DNA from 3 places in the Arthrobacter globiformis genome. Region 3 is predicted to be linked to each of the others. Evidence: riboswitches for the same ligand, from Rfam matches in the RefSeq annotation. Region 3 holds a riboswitch; each other region holds the start of a gene.
What was found. A riboswitch is a leader RNA that binds a small molecule or an ion and turns the genes downstream of it on or off. The one in region 3 is predicted to bind cyclic di-AMP.

Region 1 (5,994 bases), 930 kb from region 3:
CCATCAGTACCCTCTGGGCGGCCGGATGCCGGTAAAGGAAAGACTGGCCCTGCTGGCCTGGGCCGAAGCCAACCGCGTGATCATCCTCGAGGACGACTACGACAGCGAATTCCGGCACCGGCGGATGCCACTGCCTGCCCTTGCCTCCTTGCCCTCCTCCGCAGAGGTCGTCCTGGTGGGCACCTTCTCAAAGTCACTGAGCCCGTGGCTGCGGTGTGGCTATCTCGTGGTTCGCGGTGGCTCAGGGCAGCGCCTCAAGAACGCACGGCTTGACCTCGGCACGCCGGTTGCCGGAGTGATGCAGTCTGCGTTGTCCAATTACATCGCCGGCGGCGGCCTCGCACGACACATCGCCCGGGCAAGGCGCGAGTACGCGCATCGCCGCACACTGCTGCTCGACCGACTTGGCGGACGGGCAGACGTAAAGCTGGCGGCCTTGGATGGCGGTCTGCACGCCGTCATCCGGCTTCAGCCGAACGTTCCGGCCGAGCGATTGGCCAAGGAAGCACTGGGGCTGGGGGTGCGGGTTGTGACCTTGGCCAGCTACTTTGCGGAACGGACGCCGGAAAGCGGCCTGGTCATCGGGTACGGCGCCCCGACCGATCTCCAACTTGCGCGTGCGCTGGACATCATCGCCGGCCTACTCGACCGAATGGCTGGCGGCCCGCCGTAGCAACACGGCTCTAGACCGCCGGCCACACCCTTAGTGTGCCGGCGGTCATCAGTGCCCGGTCGCGAGGACGATAGCCAGGGTAAGCATGAGCACGGCGACGCCGCCGTCGAGGAAGCGCCACGACGCCGGCCGCGCGAAGAAGCCGCTGAGTCCGCGAGCGCCGTAGCCGATGAGGGGAAACCACAGGGCGCTGCCGGCGGCGGCCCCTGCCCCGAAGAGCCATTTGCACGAACCACCGTGGGTGCTGGCCAGCGAGCCCAGCAGCACAAGCGTGTCGAGGTAAACGTGGGGGTTGAGCCAGGTGATGGCGGCGGCGGTGAGTACGGCAGACCAGACGGTCCCCCTGACCGGGGAATCAGCTGCCTTGAGAATCCCGGGCCGCAGGGCGCGCCGGGCGGCGAAGACCGCGTAGGCGAGGAGGAACGCGATGCCGACCCACCGCACCACGGCCAGGAGCACCGGCGCGCCCTGGATGAGCGCGCCGATCCCGGCGACCCCGGCCAGGATCAGGACCGCGTCACTGACGAGGCATACCAGAACAACCGGCAGGACGGCCTCCCGTTTGAGGCCCTGCCGAAGGACAAACGCGTTCTGGGCTCCGATGGCGACAATGAGGCTGAGGCCGGCTCCGAGCCCGGTCAGGAAGGGAAGCATTCTTCGAAGGTACGGGCGGATAACCTTAAAGACAATTCAGTTTTTCTGTAGTTTCATTAGGATGTCTTCATGGAACTTGACCAACTCAGGGCACTTGCCGCCGTCGTCGACCACGAGACCTTCGACGCCGCGGCGGGGGAACTCAGGCTCACTCCCTCAGCCGTGAGCCAACGGATCAAGGCACTCGAGCGCTCCGTGGGTAGTGTGCTGGTGCGGCGCCTCAAGCCGGTCCGGACGACGCCGGCGGGCGAGCAGCTCCTCCGTTCAGCGCGCCAGCTGCTGCTCCTCGCCGACGAGGCGGTCCTTGGCCTGCGCGGGCCAGAACCTACGGAGAGGAACGACGGCAGGCGGCCGAGCGCCGAGCGGCTGAGGGTTCCCATCGTGGCTAATGCGGACTCGATAGCGACGTGGCTGCCGGCGGCCTACCGGGAGATCGCGCTCGGCGGCCGGGTGGCCCTTGAGCTGCTGCGCGACGACGAGCATGCCACAGCCGACCTCCTGCGGTCCGGCGACGCAGTAGGCGCGATCACCGCTGATCCCCGACCGGTGCAGGGGTGCACGATTCGCGCTCTCGGCACCATGGTGTACAGGGCCAAGGCGTCGCGCGAGTTTGCAGCGCGCTGGTTCCCCGACGGCCCCACCCCGGAAGCCCTCGCCGTCGCCCCGGTCATGCAGTACGACAGGAAGGACACCCACCAGCTCGCTGTCCTCGCGCGCATCGCGCCCGATGCCACTCCCCCACAGCACTTCATTCCCGATTCAGTCCAGTACGTCGAATCGATTCATGCCGGCCTGGGCTGGGGCATGGTGCCGGACCAGCAGGACCAGGAGAACTCACTCGTGGAACTCGACCCGGCGTGGAGCGAGGACCTACGCCTCTACTGGCAGGTGTGGACACTGGACTCGCCGGGCCTCGCGGAGGTGACGAACGCCGTCGTCCGCGCCGCCCAAGACCTGCCACCACACCAAAACTAGCCACCAAACACAGCAGCGGCGGGTGCTGATGCACCCGCCGCTGCTGTGTGTTTCGTACCGCCCTCAGGCGTTCACCCGCTGTTAGACGTTCACCCGCACGTAGGTGGAGCCGGTGAGCCAGGAGGCCGGGTGCACGATGGTTTCGTTGACGCCGTTCATGCCGCTGCTGATGGCCTGCCCGTTGCCGATGTAGACGCCGACGTGTCCGGCGCTGATCATCAGGTCACCGGGCTGCGGGGCGGAGACCGGGGTGCCGTACTGGTGGAACTGCGTGGGCGCGAGGTCACCGACCGACTTGCCGACCGAGCGCAGTGCCTGTTCCACCAAGATGGTGCAGTCCTGGGTGGCGCCGAGCTGCGCCCGGGCAGAGGCCACAATGGCTGCGCCCACGCCGCTGGCTGACTGGGTTGCAGCCGCTGTCGGAGCGGTTGCTGCTGCCGGCGTTATCGACGCGGAGGCGTTGTAGATTCCCATGCCGGCGGGCGCGGGGGCAGCCGGGGCTGCCGGAGCCGCAGGTACGGCCGGTGCTGCCGGAGCCGCGGGAGCTGCAGCTGCACCTGGTCCCGGGATGAGGATCTGGTCACCGGGGTAAATGACAGACGCCAGGGACAGGCCGTTCTCTGCGAGAAGAGTATCGAGGCTGACTCCGTGGCGTGCTGCGATGGCACCAAGGGTGTCACCGGGCACAACGGTGTGCGACGCGCCGGCAACAGCAGATCCTCCGCTTGCCGGGGCGGGGGCCGCCGGTGCGGCCGGGGCTGCCAGCGCCTGGCCAGCGGCGGACTGCACAGCAGCAGCGGCCGGGGCGGTCGCCGACTGTGCAGCGGCAGCGTCCGGCGTCTCCGGAGCGTAGGCACCAGCGTGTGCGGGTGCTCCGGCGCCGAAAAGAAGTCCGGAAGCGACGGCGGCGGCGGCCGCCGGCTTGGCAACCGAGGCCGCGTTGGACTTAAGGGAATACGACAGGCCCTGCAGGGCGATGGACGTCGTTGGGGTGGCGCGATGGCGTGCGGATATGGACTTACGTGACATGGTTGATTTGCCTCTCCCATGCCTGCGGGGTGAGCTGTCGGGTTCGGATGGGAGTCACCCGGTCCTGCCCGCCTCTAGGCGAAGCGTCTGGACTTAACCCCTAGGCCTTGGCGCGCAAGGCCGGTACTAAGGTGGTTCCCCCGTCCCTGCCTGTTGGTCATAGCGAACGGATCCCGGTCAGCGGCAGGGCTCGGCATTCTGCCCGGGAATGCCCTGAGCGGAACCAGGGCACCGGCCGAGGCTATCGCACTTGTGCACCAAAAGTCACATTTCAGTAACGAGGGTGTGTCGGAGAGCGTGTGGACAAACCCCGGATGCTGCACCCTAGAGGGCCTTCACCGCGCCCAGCACCTTCGTCAGGGACTCCTTTGCGTCGCCGAACAGCAGGGTGGTCTGCGGCTCGAACATGAGGTCGTTCTCGATCCCGGCGAACCCGGGGCGCATGGAGCGCTTAAGGAACACCACCTGCCGTGCGTCCGCCACCTCAAGGATCGGCATCCCGTAGATCGGTGAGCCGGCGGTGGTCTTGGCCGCGGGGTTCACGACGTCGTTCGCGCCCACCACCAGCGCGACGTCGGCGGTGCGGAACTCGGCGTTGATCTCACCCATTTCCTTGAGCGACTCGTAAGGCACGTTGGCCTCGGCGAGCAGCACGTTCATGTGCCCGGGCATGCGCCCCGCCACCGGGTGGATGGCGAAGTCCACGCGGGTACCCCGGGACTCCAGGGCCAGCGCCAGCTCTGCCGCGGTGTGCTGTCCCTGCGCGACGGCCAGCCCGTAACCGGGGACAATGATCACGCGCTGGGCGTAGCCCAGCAGCACGGCCACGTCCTCCGGGCTGGACGAGCGGACCGGACGGTCGCTCACGGCAGTGGATCCCGCCGTCGAACCTCCCCGGAACGCGCCGAACAGGATGCCGGCCACGCTGCGGCCCATGGCCGCGGCCATCGCCCGGGTGAGGATGGTGCCCGACGCCCCCACCAGCGTGCCGGCCACCACCAGGAGCACGTTGCCCAGCACCAGGCCCGAGGCCGCAACCGCCAGGCCGGTGAAGGCGTTGAGCAGCGAAATGACGATCGGCACGTCGGCGCCGCCCACCGGCAGCACCAGCAGCACGCCGGCCGCCAGGCCCAGCAGCAGAAGCAGCAACGCAAGAATCAGCGAGCCGCCCAGTACGACGGCCGACGCGGCACCGACGGCGGCAAGCAGCACCGCGCCCATGATCACCGGCAGGCCGGGGAACACCACGGGGCGCGTGGTCATGAGCTCCTGCAGCTTCGCGAACGTCACGGCGGAACCCGCGAAGGACACCGCCCCCACCAGCAGGGTGAAGACGACGGCGACGCGCACCCAGGCGTCCTCCGCATGCGGCAGTTCCAGCAGCGCCACGAGGGCGGCGGCGCCGCCGCCCACCCCGTTGAAGAGGGCGACGAGCTGCGGCATCTGGGTCATCTTGACGCGTCTGGCCACGGGGGCTGCCACGCCGGACCCCACCGCTATGGCGCCGAGGATCAGGGGGACGTTGTCCAGCCGAGTCGAGAAAAAGACGGTGATGACGGCGACCAGCGCACCAAAGGCGCCGATGAGGTTGCCGCGGCGGGCGGTGCGCGGGGAGTTAAGGCCCTTCAGCGCCAGGATGAAGAAGACGGCCGCCGCGAGGTAGAGCAGCGCGGTGACATTGGGATCCAGGAGGGTCAACGCTTGGCCTCCGTGCTCTCCTTGGTCTTACCTCGCGTGGCACCGGGTGGGGCCGGTTTGTCCGGCTTGCGGCCGCGGAACATCTCCAGCATGCGGTCCGTCACCACAAAGCCGCCCACCAGGTTGGCCGTGGCAAGCACCACCGCCAGCAGCGCCACCGCGAGGACCCACGGGTGCGTGGCCTGGCCGGCGACGATGATGGCACCCACCAGGATGATCCCGTGAATCGCGTTCGCACCGGACATCAGGGGCGTATGCAGCGTGCTGGAAACCTTCGACACCACTTCGAAGCCGACAAACACCGCAAGCACGGTGATGGTCAGCAGGCTGATGCCGTCCATCAGACCACCCCTTCGTTTTCTGACGCCTTCACTGGGTCATTCGCCAACTCGTCTGCGAGTTCGCTGTCCGTTTCGTCGGCGATGTCCTCTGACGCGTCCCGTGGCGCCTCGCCTGACGCGCCGTCCGGCGTGTTCTCCCCGGCGAGAGCCGCGAGAGCCTCCGCCGTTGGCGGGTGCCGCACCACGCCGTCGTGTGTCAGGCACGCACCTGATATCACGTCGTCGTCGAAATCCGGGGCCACAACCCCGTCCCTCGTCATAAGCGCCAGCAGGTTGGCCACGTTCTTCGCGTAGAGCCGGGAGGCGTCCGTGGGCATGGCCGACGGCGCGTCCTTGAGGCCGACGACGGCGACGGTCCCCATTCCGTCTGCGGTGGGGACGTGGATGTCCCGGCCCGCTACGGACCCCTCGACGTTGCCGCCGGACTCCGCGGCGAGGTCGACGACGACCGATCCGGGGCGCATGCCCTGCACCATTTCACGGGTCACCAGGAGCGGGGCGTGCCTGCCGGGAACGGCCGCCGTGGTGATCAGCACGTCGGCATCGGCAACGTGCGGTGCCAGCAGCTGGCGCTGCAGGGCACCACGGTCGGCGCTGAGCTCACGGGCGTACCCGCCGGACGCC
Region 2 (5,994 bases), 140 kb from region 3:
GGAGCGTCGTGGCGGCCGCGGAGAGCGCCTCGATCTGCTCAGGCCTGACCTTGGAGGGACCGGCGCCGAACCGTCCGTCCTTGGGCAGGAGGTTTGCGGGAATAGTGATGCTCGTGTCGCTCACAATGGCTCCAATTTTCGGCATGGAAGTGCGGTTCGGCTGGGTCGGGGCGGTGGCCGGCAGGCAACCATGGCCGCCACGAAGACCCTCCTTATTCTGCCCGAAGCACGGATACCGCGGGAACACGCCACCGTCATAGTCCAGTCATTGAGACGGCGTCCGCCGCCCGCCATGCGGATTATTTGGACTAATTCAAAATAGGCTAAGCTTGCACTGGACGTACGGGCAGACAGCCGGCGCTGCGCCGCCGTCGAACATGCGACCGCCGCTGCAGCTTGCCGGATCCCGGTGCGGCGGGCCCGCGGTACGGTGGGACGGACGCAATTACTGTGCTCGAGGAGCTGAGCTGAATGACGGATCTGATCGACACCACGGAGATGTACCTTCGCACCATTTTGGAGCTGGAGGAAGAGAACATCGTGGCGCTTCGGGCACGCATTGCCGAACGTCTCCGCCACTCAGGCCCCACCGTTTCGCAGACCATCGGCAGGATGGAGCGGGACGGCCTCGTCGTCGTCTCCGGCGACCGCCACCTTGAACTGACCGAGGTGGGCCGCAAGCGCGCCACCGAGGTCATGCGCAAGCACCGCCTCGCCGAGCGCCTCCTCGCGGACGTGATCGGCCTGGACTGGGCCTACGTCCATGACGAGGCCTGCCGGTGGGAACACGTCATGAGTGAACGGGTGGAGCGCAGGATCTACGAACTGCTCGACCACCCCACGGAGTCCCCCTACGGCAACCCGATTCCCGGCCTGGCCGCACTCGGCGGGCAGCCCGCCCGCCCGTTCTCGGACGGCGTGGTGAACCTGCTCGACGCCATGACCAGCTACGGCCCGGAATCCAAGGTCACCGTCAGCCGCCTCGCGGAACCCATCCAGGTGGAGCCGGAACTGCTCCTCCAGCTCGATGAGGGCGGGATCCGGCCGGGCGCCGCCGTCTCGCTTGAACGTGTGGGGGAGTACATTTCTGTCCGCGTGCCCGGGTTTGAGGGCGCCCTTGAGCTGCCGCCGGAAGTCGCTGCGCACGTGTTCGTGCGCGTGGACTAGCTCCCAAAGGCGCCAGGCCGGATGCCGCCGTCCTGTCTGACATCTGCAGGCAGGATGACCTACCACTTGTGCACAGTGAATATAACGGAATTATTACTGCGCCCCTTAATCATCTATAGTTAAACGGCAACGCCGATGCACAAGCGTTACCTGATCTGGAGCCGAACCTTGCCAGCAGATCAGTAGCACGAGTCACCCACTGGCAGGGGCGGGGGAACCACAACCGGCTGTTCTTACAGCCTTGGGGTGAAGTCCGCAGCAGCAAGTCTCTTCCGCAGAAGGAATCCTCCCGGGATACCCCTGTGCCGGAATGGCTTGTTATGGCGGGCCGGGTCCGAACTCTCTGACCCGAATCCGACAGCTAACTTCGCAGGCTATCCAGAGAGGAAGCAGTACTTGTCCATGCAGAATGCCCGGGGCCGCCGCCGCGCGACCGGTCCCGCTCCTGAGCCGCGCCTCGCGGAGGCCATTGCCGCGGACCGCCCCCGGGACGCCCAGCGTGAAGCGCGCCGCCGCCGTCGGGGTCCGTTCCGGCAGGTTACGGATTTCGCCTCGGCCAGTGGCGTCGGGCAAAAGGCTGGAGTGGCCCTTGCCGCCACCGGCCTGCTGCTGACCGTGACTGTTCCCGCGACCAGCCCCGTCCTGGCTGCCGGAGAGCAGCAGGGAGGGGCATCCGCGTCCGCCGCCTCACCGGCCCAGCCGAAGGTCTCCGCGGAAGCGGCAGCAAAGATCGACTTCAGCCGCACGTCCGTCTCCACCACCGGTGACCCGGACGGAAAGCTCAAGCAGCTCCTGAGTGCCCAGTCGGCCGGGAGTATCAAGCGTGCGGCTTCGGTGGGCACCCTGGGCGGGCCGCTGACCACGCTGGTCAAGTCCTCTCCGTTCGGTTACCGGGTCAGCCCGATCACCGGCGGCGCCGGCGAGTTCCACCGCGGCCAGGACTTCGCCGCCCAGTGCGGCACGCAAGTGCTTGCTGCTGCCAGCGGCAAGGTCACCTTCTCGGGCTGGCATCCGTACGGGGGAGGCAACCGCGTGGTCATCGACCACGGCAACGGCTTGGAGACCACGTACAACCACCTGTCGTCCTCCAGCGTCGAGGTTGGCCAAAAGGTCACCCGCGGTGAAGCGATCGCCCTCAGCGGGACCACCGGCGCGTCCACCGGCTGCCACCTCCACTTCGAGGTGATGGTCAACGGGGATGTCGTTGATCCCACCGGCTGGCTCTGAGCCCAGTCGAGTGAGCACTCTCATTCCTGTGACACGCCGTGACCTGAATGTGACATTAGCTCCGAACTGCTGTACCGTCTAAACCGCGTCAACTTTTCCGAAGTTGACGCTCTTGAGTGGATTGCCTAGCTCTGCCACCGCTCAAGGTCCGTTCGCATTACATCGTCTGGCAGGGGCGGGGGAACCAATTTTGGTCTTCGCAAGAAGGCCTTGGGGTTAAGTCGCAAAGCTTCTCAGGAAGCGGAGCGGCCGGGTGCACTCCCATCCGAATCCGACAGCTCACCTCGCAGGCATTGGGAGAGGCTACCTTCGTGTCTTCACGCCACAATGCCGCGCGCCACCGCGCGCAAACGGTTCGTATGAACCCCTTGGACTCCGTGTCCAAGGCGGTTAGCGCCAATGCCGGCACAGTTGGTCGCCAGGCAGCTGTTATCGCAGCCGCTTCAGGTCTCATCCTGAGCGTTGGCATGCCTGCCAACGCAGCCGACGCCAACATTGGTGTTTCCGCCTCCTCGGAGACCGGATCCCAGGCCGCGCAGCTTGCTGTGACGGCCGCGCCAACCGCCACTGTCACCTTCGAGCGTCCTGCCGTCACCACGGTGGCCGCCCCGGTCGCCGAAACCATTGCTCCGCAGTCGAGCGATGAGGGCCCGGCGGGCGACGCAGGCCAGGCCAGCGACGAGAGCGCCGGTGCGGCCCAGGCCGTCACCGCCAAGTCCACCGATGGTGCGGCCTCCGCCGCAGCGTCAGGGCTGGCTGCGATCGCGTACACCGGCATCGGCAACCCGTACGTCTGGGGCGGCACAACCCCCAGCGGCTGGGACTGCTCCGGCTTCACCCAGTGGGTTTACGCTCAGGCAGGCATCAGCATTCCCCGTGTCAACGCGTGGAACGCCATGAAGCCCACTTCGACGCCTGCTCCCGGCGACCTGGTCATGCAGAACGGCGGCGCCCATGTGGGCATCTACGTCGGCAACGGCATGATGATCAGCGCGCTGAACCCCTCGGACGGAACGCTCCTGCACGCGGTGTCCGCCACGGGCACGTCCTCCTTCTTCACCCTTCGCTAAAAATCCGATTCGAGACGGGCCGGCTTACCCCCAAGATGCCGGCGCGTCGATAACCCACGCCTGCTACCGCGGTCCGTGGAACACGAAAGAGAGAAATTAATGACTACACGTGCGACCATTGCACGCCACCGCGCCGAGGTCACCAAGACCAACTCGCTGGCTGTCATTGCCAAGGCCGTCGGCGACAACGCCGGTGGCATGGGCCGCCAGGCGGCAGTTATCGCTGCTGCTTCCGGTCTTGTCCTGACCAGCGGCATCGCCGCCAACGCTGCTGAAACCAACGTTCAGCGCGAATCCGCCGCAGCTTCCACCCTGGAAGTCGAGTCCGCTGCACCGGCCGCCATCTCCGCTGCATCCAGCATCGCGATCTCCTACGAGAAGCCTGCTGTCTCCACCGCCCCGGCTCCCGTCGTCGAGGCCCCCAAGCCTGTCGTCAAGGTCCAGGAAGCGGCTCCCGCCGTTGAGGCTGCTCCGGTTGCTGAAGCCGCACCCGCAGTCCAGGCCACGGCCGCCGTCGAAACCGCTGCCCCGGCAGCGCCGAAGACCACTGCCGCCAGCGGCAAGGGCGCTGCAATCGCTGCTGCGGCCTACGCGCAGCTGGGCGTCTCCCAGGACTGCACCGCCCTGGCCACCAACGCACTCGCAGCTGTGGGCATCCACTACCACGGATGGCCGGCAGGCTACCTGTCCCTCGGCCGCACTGTCAGCGCTGCTGAGGCCCGGCCGGGCGACCTCGCCTACTACCAGAACGGCGGCATGGGCCTGGCCCACATCGCTGTGTACGTCGGCAACGGCCAGGCCGTCCACGGTGGCTGGAACGGCGGAACCACCGCACTGTTCAGCGTGAACGTCGGCTCCGGCCCGGTCTTCATCCGCGTCGGCGGCTAAGACACCCCAAGCGTTACGGAAGGACCCCCGCCAGCATGGCGGGGGTCCTTTTTTGTTTGCCCCCGCATGAATTTTTGGTGACACGCCATGGCGATGCTTGTGTTCGATTCGCTCATCTGGCTAGTGAGTGTTTACTCTTATGGTGTCGATCCATAGCCCGGACATGCAGAGGGCAGCCGGCCCTCGCGCCTCTGCCGGGTGCGGCCGTGAAGAGGTATGTGCATGCGCACTCTCGTTCTGAATGCTGGATATGAACCGCTGGCGGTTGTGACATTCCGCCGGGCGCTGGTCCTTGTGCTCACCGGAAAGGCAAGCGTGGTGGCCGAAGGCGACGATCCTGTCGTCGGGCCACAGGACATCATGGGCCGCCCGTCCGTGATTCTCCTCAACCGCTACATCCGCCCCCGGTACAACATGATCACCGCGGTGAGCAGGCGCGGTGTGCTTCGCCGCGACGGCCACCGGTGCGCCTACTGCGGCAAGGCAGCCCACACCATAGACCATGTCCAGCCGAAATCGCGGGGCGGTGCGGACTCCTGGGAGAACCTCGTCGCAGCCTGCCTTCGCTGCAACAACGTCAAGGGCGACCACACGCCCAGCGAAATGGGCTGGAAGCTCCGGTTCGATCCGGCGCCACCGGTGGGCACGATGTGGCAGATCAAGGAGCTGGAGAAGCCCACACCGGCGTGGGATCCGTTCCTGCTTCCGGAAAGAGCAGCCTGACTCCAGCCTGAGCCTTCCAGGCTTACGCTGGGTAGGTGGACTTTGACGCAATAATCCTGGCCGGCGGCCGCTCCTCGCGACTGGGCGGCTCACCCAAGTCTGCCCTGATGTACGACGGCGCTACCCTCCTTGAGCGTTCCCTCGCGGCTGCCGCGGGTGCCCGGCACACTGTTGTGGTGGGACCTGAGGCGGCGGGCCTTCCCGGTGAGGTTCTCACCTCGCGTGAGGACCCGCCTTTTGCGGGTCCTGCGGCGGCAATCGCCGCGGGCCTGGCCGCGCTGCGGGGTGCAGACCCCGCGGACATGGTCCTGGTTCTCGCGTGCGACATGCCGCGTGTGGGCAATGCTGTCCGCGCCCTCCTGGACTCTCTCCCCGGCGCGGGGGCTGACGGCGTCATGGCGGCATCGGCCGACGGGCGGCTGCAGCCGCTGGCGGGTTTTTATGGCACAGCTGCGCTGGAACGCTCCGTGCAGGCTGCCGTGGCACGCAACGCCCTCGTGCACGGGTCAGTCTTCGCCCTCCTTGCTAGTCTTGACGTGCAGGCTGTGGTTGTCCCCGCGGGCTCCACGGACGACGTGGACACCTGGGACGATGCGGCCGCGTTGGGAGTAGCTGTCCGGGAGCAATGACCCGCATTCCGGACCGCCGTGGATTTGGAGGCAGGCATGAAAAGCCAGGACGAGACGCTTGAGGAGTGGTGCCGTCTGCTGCTGCGGGCCTTCGAGCTCGAGGATGTGGACGTGGACATCAACGAGGTGTTGTCCGTCGCGGGGGTTGCCGCGCACTCCGTGGTGCGTCCCGCGGCACCCCTCACCACCTTCATAGCAGGCCTCGCCGCCGGCTTGGGATGTGCTTCGGGCCAGGCTCCGGACGTCCACGCCATGCAGGGCGCCATGGACGTGGCCCGTGCCGTTGCCAA
Region 3 (5,994 bases):
CCCTCCCCAGCCGGCGGAAGGCTGCGCCCAGCCGGCCCCCCAGCCCGCGTAAGGAGCCTGGTAGTTCGTGGTTTGGGAGTTGGGATCGCCGGCCGGGGCGACAGAGTTCGACACGACGGCGTGCTGTGCGGCGCAAGAGCCACGGCTGTGACCCAAAAACACGTACTCGACGCCTTTCAGCTCGCTAGGCTGGGATTCACAGCCGGCGCACAGGGTTGCCAAAGCGGCGGCTAATCACCAGAACGGAGAGTTGTCACATGGCCACTTCGCACTCCATGACCAACAACCTTCCGCAGCTGACCCACCCGGACGGATCCCCCATCCGCGCCCTTGTGGTCGACGACGAGCCGAGCCTCTCAGAACTCATGAGCATGGGCCTGCGCATGGCTGGCTGGTCGGTCGCCGTCGCTGCCGACGGTCCGGAGGCCGTGAAGCTCGCCAAGGAGTTCCGCCCGGACGTGCTGGTGCTTGATGTGATGCTTCCCGGGTTCGACGGCGTCGAGCTCCTGGGCAGGATCCGCGCCTTCGCGCCGGAGGTCCCGGCCCTGTTCCTTACCGCCAAGGACGCGGTACAGGACCGCATCGTGGGCCTCGCCGCGGGCGGCGACGACTACGTCACCAAGCCGTTCAGCATGGAGGAAGTCCTGCTGCGCCTGCACCGGCTGGTCCAGCGCTCCGGCGTCGCCGCCATGGATTCCGCTGAGCTTGTGGTGGGCGACCTCGTCCTGAACCTCGACACACGCGAAGTCACCCGTGCCGGCGACGAGCTGCAGCTGACAGCCACCCAGTTCGAGCTGCTGCGCTACCTCATGGAGAACCCCAAGCGCGTGGTCAGCAAGGCCCAGATCCTGGACCGGGTGTGGAACTACGACTTTGGCGGCCAGGCCAACATCGTCGAACTGTACATCTCATACCTGCGCAAAAAGGTGGATGCCGTGCACCCGCCGATGATTCACACGGTCCGCGGCGCGGGCTACGTCATCAAGCCGGCAGAGTAGGCCGTGGCAAACCTTTCGGGTGCAATCCGTACCCAGCGCCGAAGCTGGCTGAAGCCGGACACCTGGCACCTCCGCACGCGCCTGGTCCTCGTTGCCATGGCGCTTTTGGTGGCCATTTGCGGCGCGATCGGCCTGTTCAGCTACGCCTCGATGGACTCCTATTTGACCCAGCAGCTGGACAAGCAGCTCTCGGATGCGGCGCACCGCTCCAGCGAGTTCGGCCGGCCACCGCAGGGCAATCCTGGCACCAAGCCCGATCCGCTGGGCGCCCGCGGCCAGCGCGTAGGCACCGTGACGGCCCGGATCGAGGACGGTATCGTCATCAGTGCAGGTTTCATTGCCACGGACGCCACCGTCGCCTCGCTGTCGGCAGCGGACGACCAGGTCCTCCTGGCGCTCCGACGCGACGGCGTGCCCGTCGAACGCACCCTGTCCTCTGGCACCTACCGCCTGGTCGCCGCCCAGGCGCCTTACGGCGACGTGATAGTCACCGGGCTCCCGCTCGCGGAAAAGCAGAACACCCTGACGTCGCTCGTGTGGACCATCACCATCGTCTCGCTGGGCGGCCTTGTGCTGATCGGCCTTGCCGGGACGGTGCTCATCCGCCGCACCATGAAACCCCTGAAGCAGCTCTCCGAGGTGGCCACCCAGGTGTCTCGCCTGCCGCTGGACGCCGGTGAGGTGGCACTCGCCGTCCGCGTCCCGCCGTCGAACGCCCATCCCGGCACCGAAGTGGGCAGCGTGGGTCACGCCCTGAACCAGATGCTGGACAACGTCTCCAACGCGCTGGAAGCGCGGCAGGAAAGCGAAATGAAGGTGCGGCAGTTCGTGGCGGACGCCTCCCATGAGCTCCGCACTCCGCTCACGGCCATCCGCGGCTACACCGAGCTGATGCGCATGACCGAAAAGTTCACTCCGGACGGGCAGCGGTCCCTGGCACGCGTGCAGAGCCAGTCGGAACGGATGACCGCCCTGGTGGAGGACCTCCTGCTGCTGGCCCGGCTCGACGAGGGCCAGCCGCCCAAGCTCAGCGACGTGGACCTTACGCAGCTCGTGATTGAGACCGTCAGCGACGAAAAAGTCATGGCACCGGACCGGGCGTGGCACCTCGACCTTCCCGAGGAACCTGTGTCGGTCCGGGGCGATGCCTCACAGCTGCACCAGGTCCTCGTCAACCTTCTCTCCAATGCCCGCAAGCACACGCCGCCCGGCACCACGGTGACCACCAGCGTGATCCGGTCGGCGGACGGCAGCGCTGTGATTATGGTCACGGACGACGGCGCCGGCATCCCGCCCGAATTTGTGGACAAGGTCTTCGCGCGCTTCGCCCGCGCAGACGCGTCCCGTGCGACCCCGGCGCAGGCGCCCCTGGCGCCTGCATCCGCGACGGCGAAGGGTTCCTCTACCGGCGGCGCAGGCGCGCAAACGGCCCTCCGTGCCGCGGCTTCGCAGGGGGAATCGGGGGTTGCGCCGGCAGAAGGAACCAGCGGCCTGGGCCTGTCCATCGTGCAGTCCATCGCGGAGGCTCACGGCGGCACGGTGGAGGTCATGTCCCGGCCGGGACGGACTGAATTTGCTGTCCGGCTGCCCATGCAAGGCGCCGCGCCGTCGTCGTGACCTCCGTTACCTAAATGTGACTTAATCAAAAGCCTCCTGTACCGTCGATAGCGTGCAGCCGCCACTAGAGCTGCATGTCCGGATTGACGCCCAGCTCTGCCGCTTCCCGGATTCCGCTAGTTCAGGCAGAGGCGGGGGAACCAGAGTCCCGGGCTTTCCGCATCAGCCCTTGGGGTGAAGCCGACACGTGAATTTTCCGTGCGGCCGGATGACCTCATCCGAACCCGACAGCTAACTCCGCAGGTGTTGAGAGGCAATCAACCATGTCTGAATTCAAGGCACAGGCGCGCCCTGATCGCGCCTCCCAGCAGTCTGACCACAAGATTTCCCGTCACCGTGCAGAGCCGGCCCGGCCTGCGACGGCCTGGGGCCGCTTGACCGCAAGCCTTCCGTCCTTCGGGCGCCGGGCAGCGGTCCTAACCACTGCCGCAGCCGTGCTCGTTGGCGTCGGCGCCGCAGGCCAGGCAGCCGAGCAGGCTACGCCTTCCGCCGCTCAGACGACCGCCACCACCGCTGACGCCGGGCAGACCCTGAGCTTCGACAAGACGCTCATCTCCGCCCTGCCCGCGCCCTCCGCGGCGTCCATCGCTCCGCAGTCGGCAACCAAGGCGACCGCCAAAGCCACGCCGAAGGCTGCCGCCAAGACCGCGGCGCCCAAGGCGGCCGCTCCGAAGGCGGCCACCAAGGCTGCCGCGCCCAAGGCTGCTCCCGTCGCCAAGGCTGCCCCGGCTCCCGCCGCCAAGGTTGCCCCCGCGAAGGTTGCCCCCGCGAAGGCCGCTGCGCCTGTGGCCCTGAACGATCCCGCCGGCGCGCAGGCCTACGCGGCCAGCAAGCTGGGGTCCTTCGGCTGGTCGGCTGACCAGATGCAGTGCCTGAAGCGGCTCTGGACCAAGGAATCGGAATGGCGCACGACGGCCACCAACGCGAGCAGCGGCGCCTACGGCATCGTCCAGTCACTGCCCGCCGAGAAGATGGCTACCGCCGGGGCGGACTACCGCACCAACTACCGCACCCAGATCAACTGGGGCCTGGACTACATCCAGGAGCGCTACAACTCCCCGTGCGGTGCGCTGAACTGGCACCTCGCCCACAACTGGTACTGAGCGTTCCCGCGGCCAATCGGGCTGACGACGAACATTTTTGCACCGCTTTAGGCTGACCGCCTAGGTGCCGAGGGCCCCGGATCCGCACGGATCCGGGGCCCTTCTGCGTCGCTGATCTTCCTGCCGCAGGCAAAGTGGTGCAGAAAGCAAGCCTCGGCGTCCACCACACCGGCGGCAACCATGCAGGGTGGCGCAGAAAAACGGCAATCACAGCTGATGCTGACGGCAGGCGAGCGTCGAAGTCACTTCCACAGCCCCCGCACAGCTCGGCCCTAAAACCCTCATGACAGCGGCGGCCACTGTTGAGCCATGACCATCACTGACCGGGCCTCCGGAACCCCGCCGCACCCACCGCTGCGCACCCAGCCGCATGCGCTCCAGAGAGCCGGCGCGGCCGGACCTGCCCCGGCGCAGACCCGGCACACGCGGCGGGCGCCCATTGACACCGCCACCACGGAACCGGTCCTGGACGTGACCATCCCGGTTTACAACGAGGAACGCGACCTGGAGGAGTGCCTGCGCCGGCTCCACGCCTACTTGCGCGGCACATTCCCGCACTCGTTCCGCATTACCGTTGCAGACAACGCGAGCACGGGTGGCGGCCACCTTCCAGGCCGAGACCATCGGGGGCGTCACGGTCTACGACCTGTCCTGACAGGTGCTGACTACAGCCGCAGGAAGACCGCCGGGCGTCCGTCCTGGCCGGTTTCCACCGAGGCGGTAACGGCGGTGTAGTCCGGAATGTGCAGCACGCCGTCGGGAAGGACGCCGGTGTTCGGGCCCACCGCGACGGTCCGGATGCCGGCTGCGACTCCTGCGGCGATGCCTGCAGGAGCGTCCTCGAAAACCACTGCCTCCGAGGGGTCGGCCCCCAGCAGGGACGCGCCGAGCAGGTAGCCCTCGGGGTGCGGCTTGCCGCGGGACACGTTTTCGGACGTGACAATCGCTGCCGGCATCTCCACCCCTGCCGCCGCCATCCGGACGGTGGCGAGGTCTAGGGACGCCGACGTCACCAGGGCCACGGCATCGGCGGGCAGTGACTCGAGCAGCTGCAGCGCACCCGGCACGGCGACGATGCCGTCGGTCTCGGTCAGTTCCATCTGTCCCAATTCGGCGGCCAGGGCATGGACGTCAGCCCCCTCCGGAGCGAAGCGGCGGACAGTATCCAGCGCCCGCACTCCGTGGGAGGTGCGGAGGATTTCCGCGATATCAAGGCCGTAGCGTCCGGCGAACTCGGTCCACACGCGCTCCACGATGGCGGTGGAATCTACCAAGGTGCCGTCCATATCGAACAGGACGGCGCGGGCTGTCAGCGTGATGGTGGCGGATTCGGCAGGAAGGCTCATGGCTTCCATCCTGCCTCATCCGGCTAAAAGACGCGTCCTTCGGAACTCAGCCGTTCGGCCGGTTTGGGAGGTACTGCACCGCCCACTTGTTGCCGTCGGGGTCGGCGAAGTAGACGAAGTGGCCCCAGTCCTGGATGTCCACGTCGCTGACGTCCACGCCGTTCGTTTTGAGCTGGTCATGGGCGGCGTTGATGTCGCTGACCACCAGCTGAAGGCTGGGCGCCGTGCCCGGCGGAGCATCATTCAAGCCCTCGCCAATCGCGATCGAGCAGCCCGAACCCGGCGGGGTCAGCTGGACGAAGCGGAGCCCGTCCATGGGCCGCTCGTCGTAGTCGGCGTTGAAACCGACCTTGTTGACGTAGAAGTCCTTGGCGCGGTCCACATCGGACACGGGTACGAAGACGAGTTCAAGTTTCCAGTCCATGGTGCACAGGCTAGCCGGGGCGCCCTGTGCTCAGGAAGACCTCCGCCGGTGGACTTTGGTCGAGGCCCGCCGGTTCGAGCGGTCCGGTCTACCCGGCGATGCCGTAGAGCCGGTCGCCGGCGTCGCCCAGGCCCGGCACGATGTAGGCCTTCTCGTTCAGCTTCTCGTCGATGGAGGCGAGGACGATGGTGACGTTGGCGTCCTTGAGTTCCTCCTCCAGCTTGGCCAGGCCCTCCGGAGCGGCCAGCAGGCAGATGCAGGTGACGTCGGCGGCGCCGCGCTTGAACAGGAAATTGATGGCCTCACGCAGCGTTCCGCCGGTGGCGAGCATGGGGTCCAGCACGAAGATCTGGCGGCCGGAAAGGTCATCCGGCAGGCGCTCCGCGTAGGTGATGATGTCCAGGGTTTCCTCGTCGCGGGCCATGCCCAGGAAACCCACTTCGGCCGTGGGGACCAGCTTGGTCATGCCCCCGAGCATGCCCAGCCCGGCGCGCAGGATGGGAACC

Region 1: it holds a riboswitch for cyclic di-AMP, as region 3 does, so the genes downstream of both, QFZ33_RS00665 (C40 family peptidase) here and QFZ33_RS05000 (hypothetical protein) in region 3, are expected to answer to the same signal.
Region 2: it holds a riboswitch for cyclic di-AMP, as region 3 does, so the genes downstream of both, QFZ33_RS05655 (C40 family peptidase) here and QFZ33_RS05000 (hypothetical protein) in region 3, are expected to answer to the same signal.

What each region holds. Positions count from the first base shown of each region.
Region 1 covers NZ_JAUSXI010000001.1:133,512-139,505, forward strand. Annotated here, with positions in the region: gene pdxR (MocR-like pyridoxine biosynthesis transcription factor PdxR) at 1-673, shown strand, start outside; gene QFZ33_RS00655 (LysE/ArgO family amino acid transporter) at 722-1,327, opposite strand; gene QFZ33_RS00660 (ArgP/LysG family DNA-binding transcriptional regulator) at 1,397-2,302, shown strand; gene QFZ33_RS00665 (C40 family peptidase) at 2,384-3,331, opposite strand; cyclic di-AMP (ydaO/yuaA leader) riboswitch at 3,336-3,506, opposite strand; gene QFZ33_RS00670 (NAD(P)(+) transhydrogenase (Re/Si-specific) subunit beta) at 3,656-5,029, opposite strand; gene QFZ33_RS00675 (NAD(P) transhydrogenase subunit alpha) at 5,026-5,370, opposite strand; partial or broken gene QFZ33_RS00680 (Re/Si-specific NAD(P)(+) transhydrogenase subunit alpha) at 5,370-5,994, opposite strand, start outside.
Region 2 covers NZ_JAUSXI010000001.1:1,209,787-1,215,780, forward strand. Annotated here, with positions in the region: gene serC (phosphoserine transaminase) at 1-124, opposite strand, end outside; gene QFZ33_RS05645 (metal-dependent transcriptional regulator) at 472-1,167, shown strand; cyclic di-AMP (ydaO/yuaA leader) riboswitch at 1,317-1,558, shown strand; gene QFZ33_RS05650 (M23 family metallopeptidase) at 1,570-2,394, shown strand; cyclic di-AMP (ydaO/yuaA leader) riboswitch at 2,531-2,701, shown strand; gene QFZ33_RS05655 (C40 family peptidase) at 2,754-3,464, shown strand; gene QFZ33_RS05660 (NlpC/P60 family protein) at 3,564-4,352, shown strand; gene QFZ33_RS05665 (HNH endonuclease) at 4,575-5,075, shown strand; gene mobA (molybdenum cofactor guanylyltransferase) at 5,111-5,704, shown strand; gene QFZ33_RS05675 (DUF6457 domain-containing protein) at 5,741-5,994, shown strand, end outside.
Region 3 covers NZ_JAUSXI010000001.1:1,066,874-1,072,867, reverse strand. Annotated here, with positions in the region: gene QFZ33_RS05010 (response regulator transcription factor) at 258-998, shown strand; gene QFZ33_RS05005 (sensor histidine kinase) at 1,002-2,615, shown strand; cyclic di-AMP (ydaO/yuaA leader) riboswitch at 2,720-2,875, shown strand; gene QFZ33_RS05000 (hypothetical protein) at 2,879-3,718, shown strand; gene QFZ33_RS04995 (hypothetical protein) at 4,028-4,453, shown strand; gene QFZ33_RS04990 (HAD-IA family hydrolase) at 4,384-5,064, opposite strand; gene QFZ33_RS04985 (VOC family protein) at 5,111-5,488, opposite strand; gene upp (uracil phosphoribosyltransferase) at 5,577-5,994, opposite strand, start outside.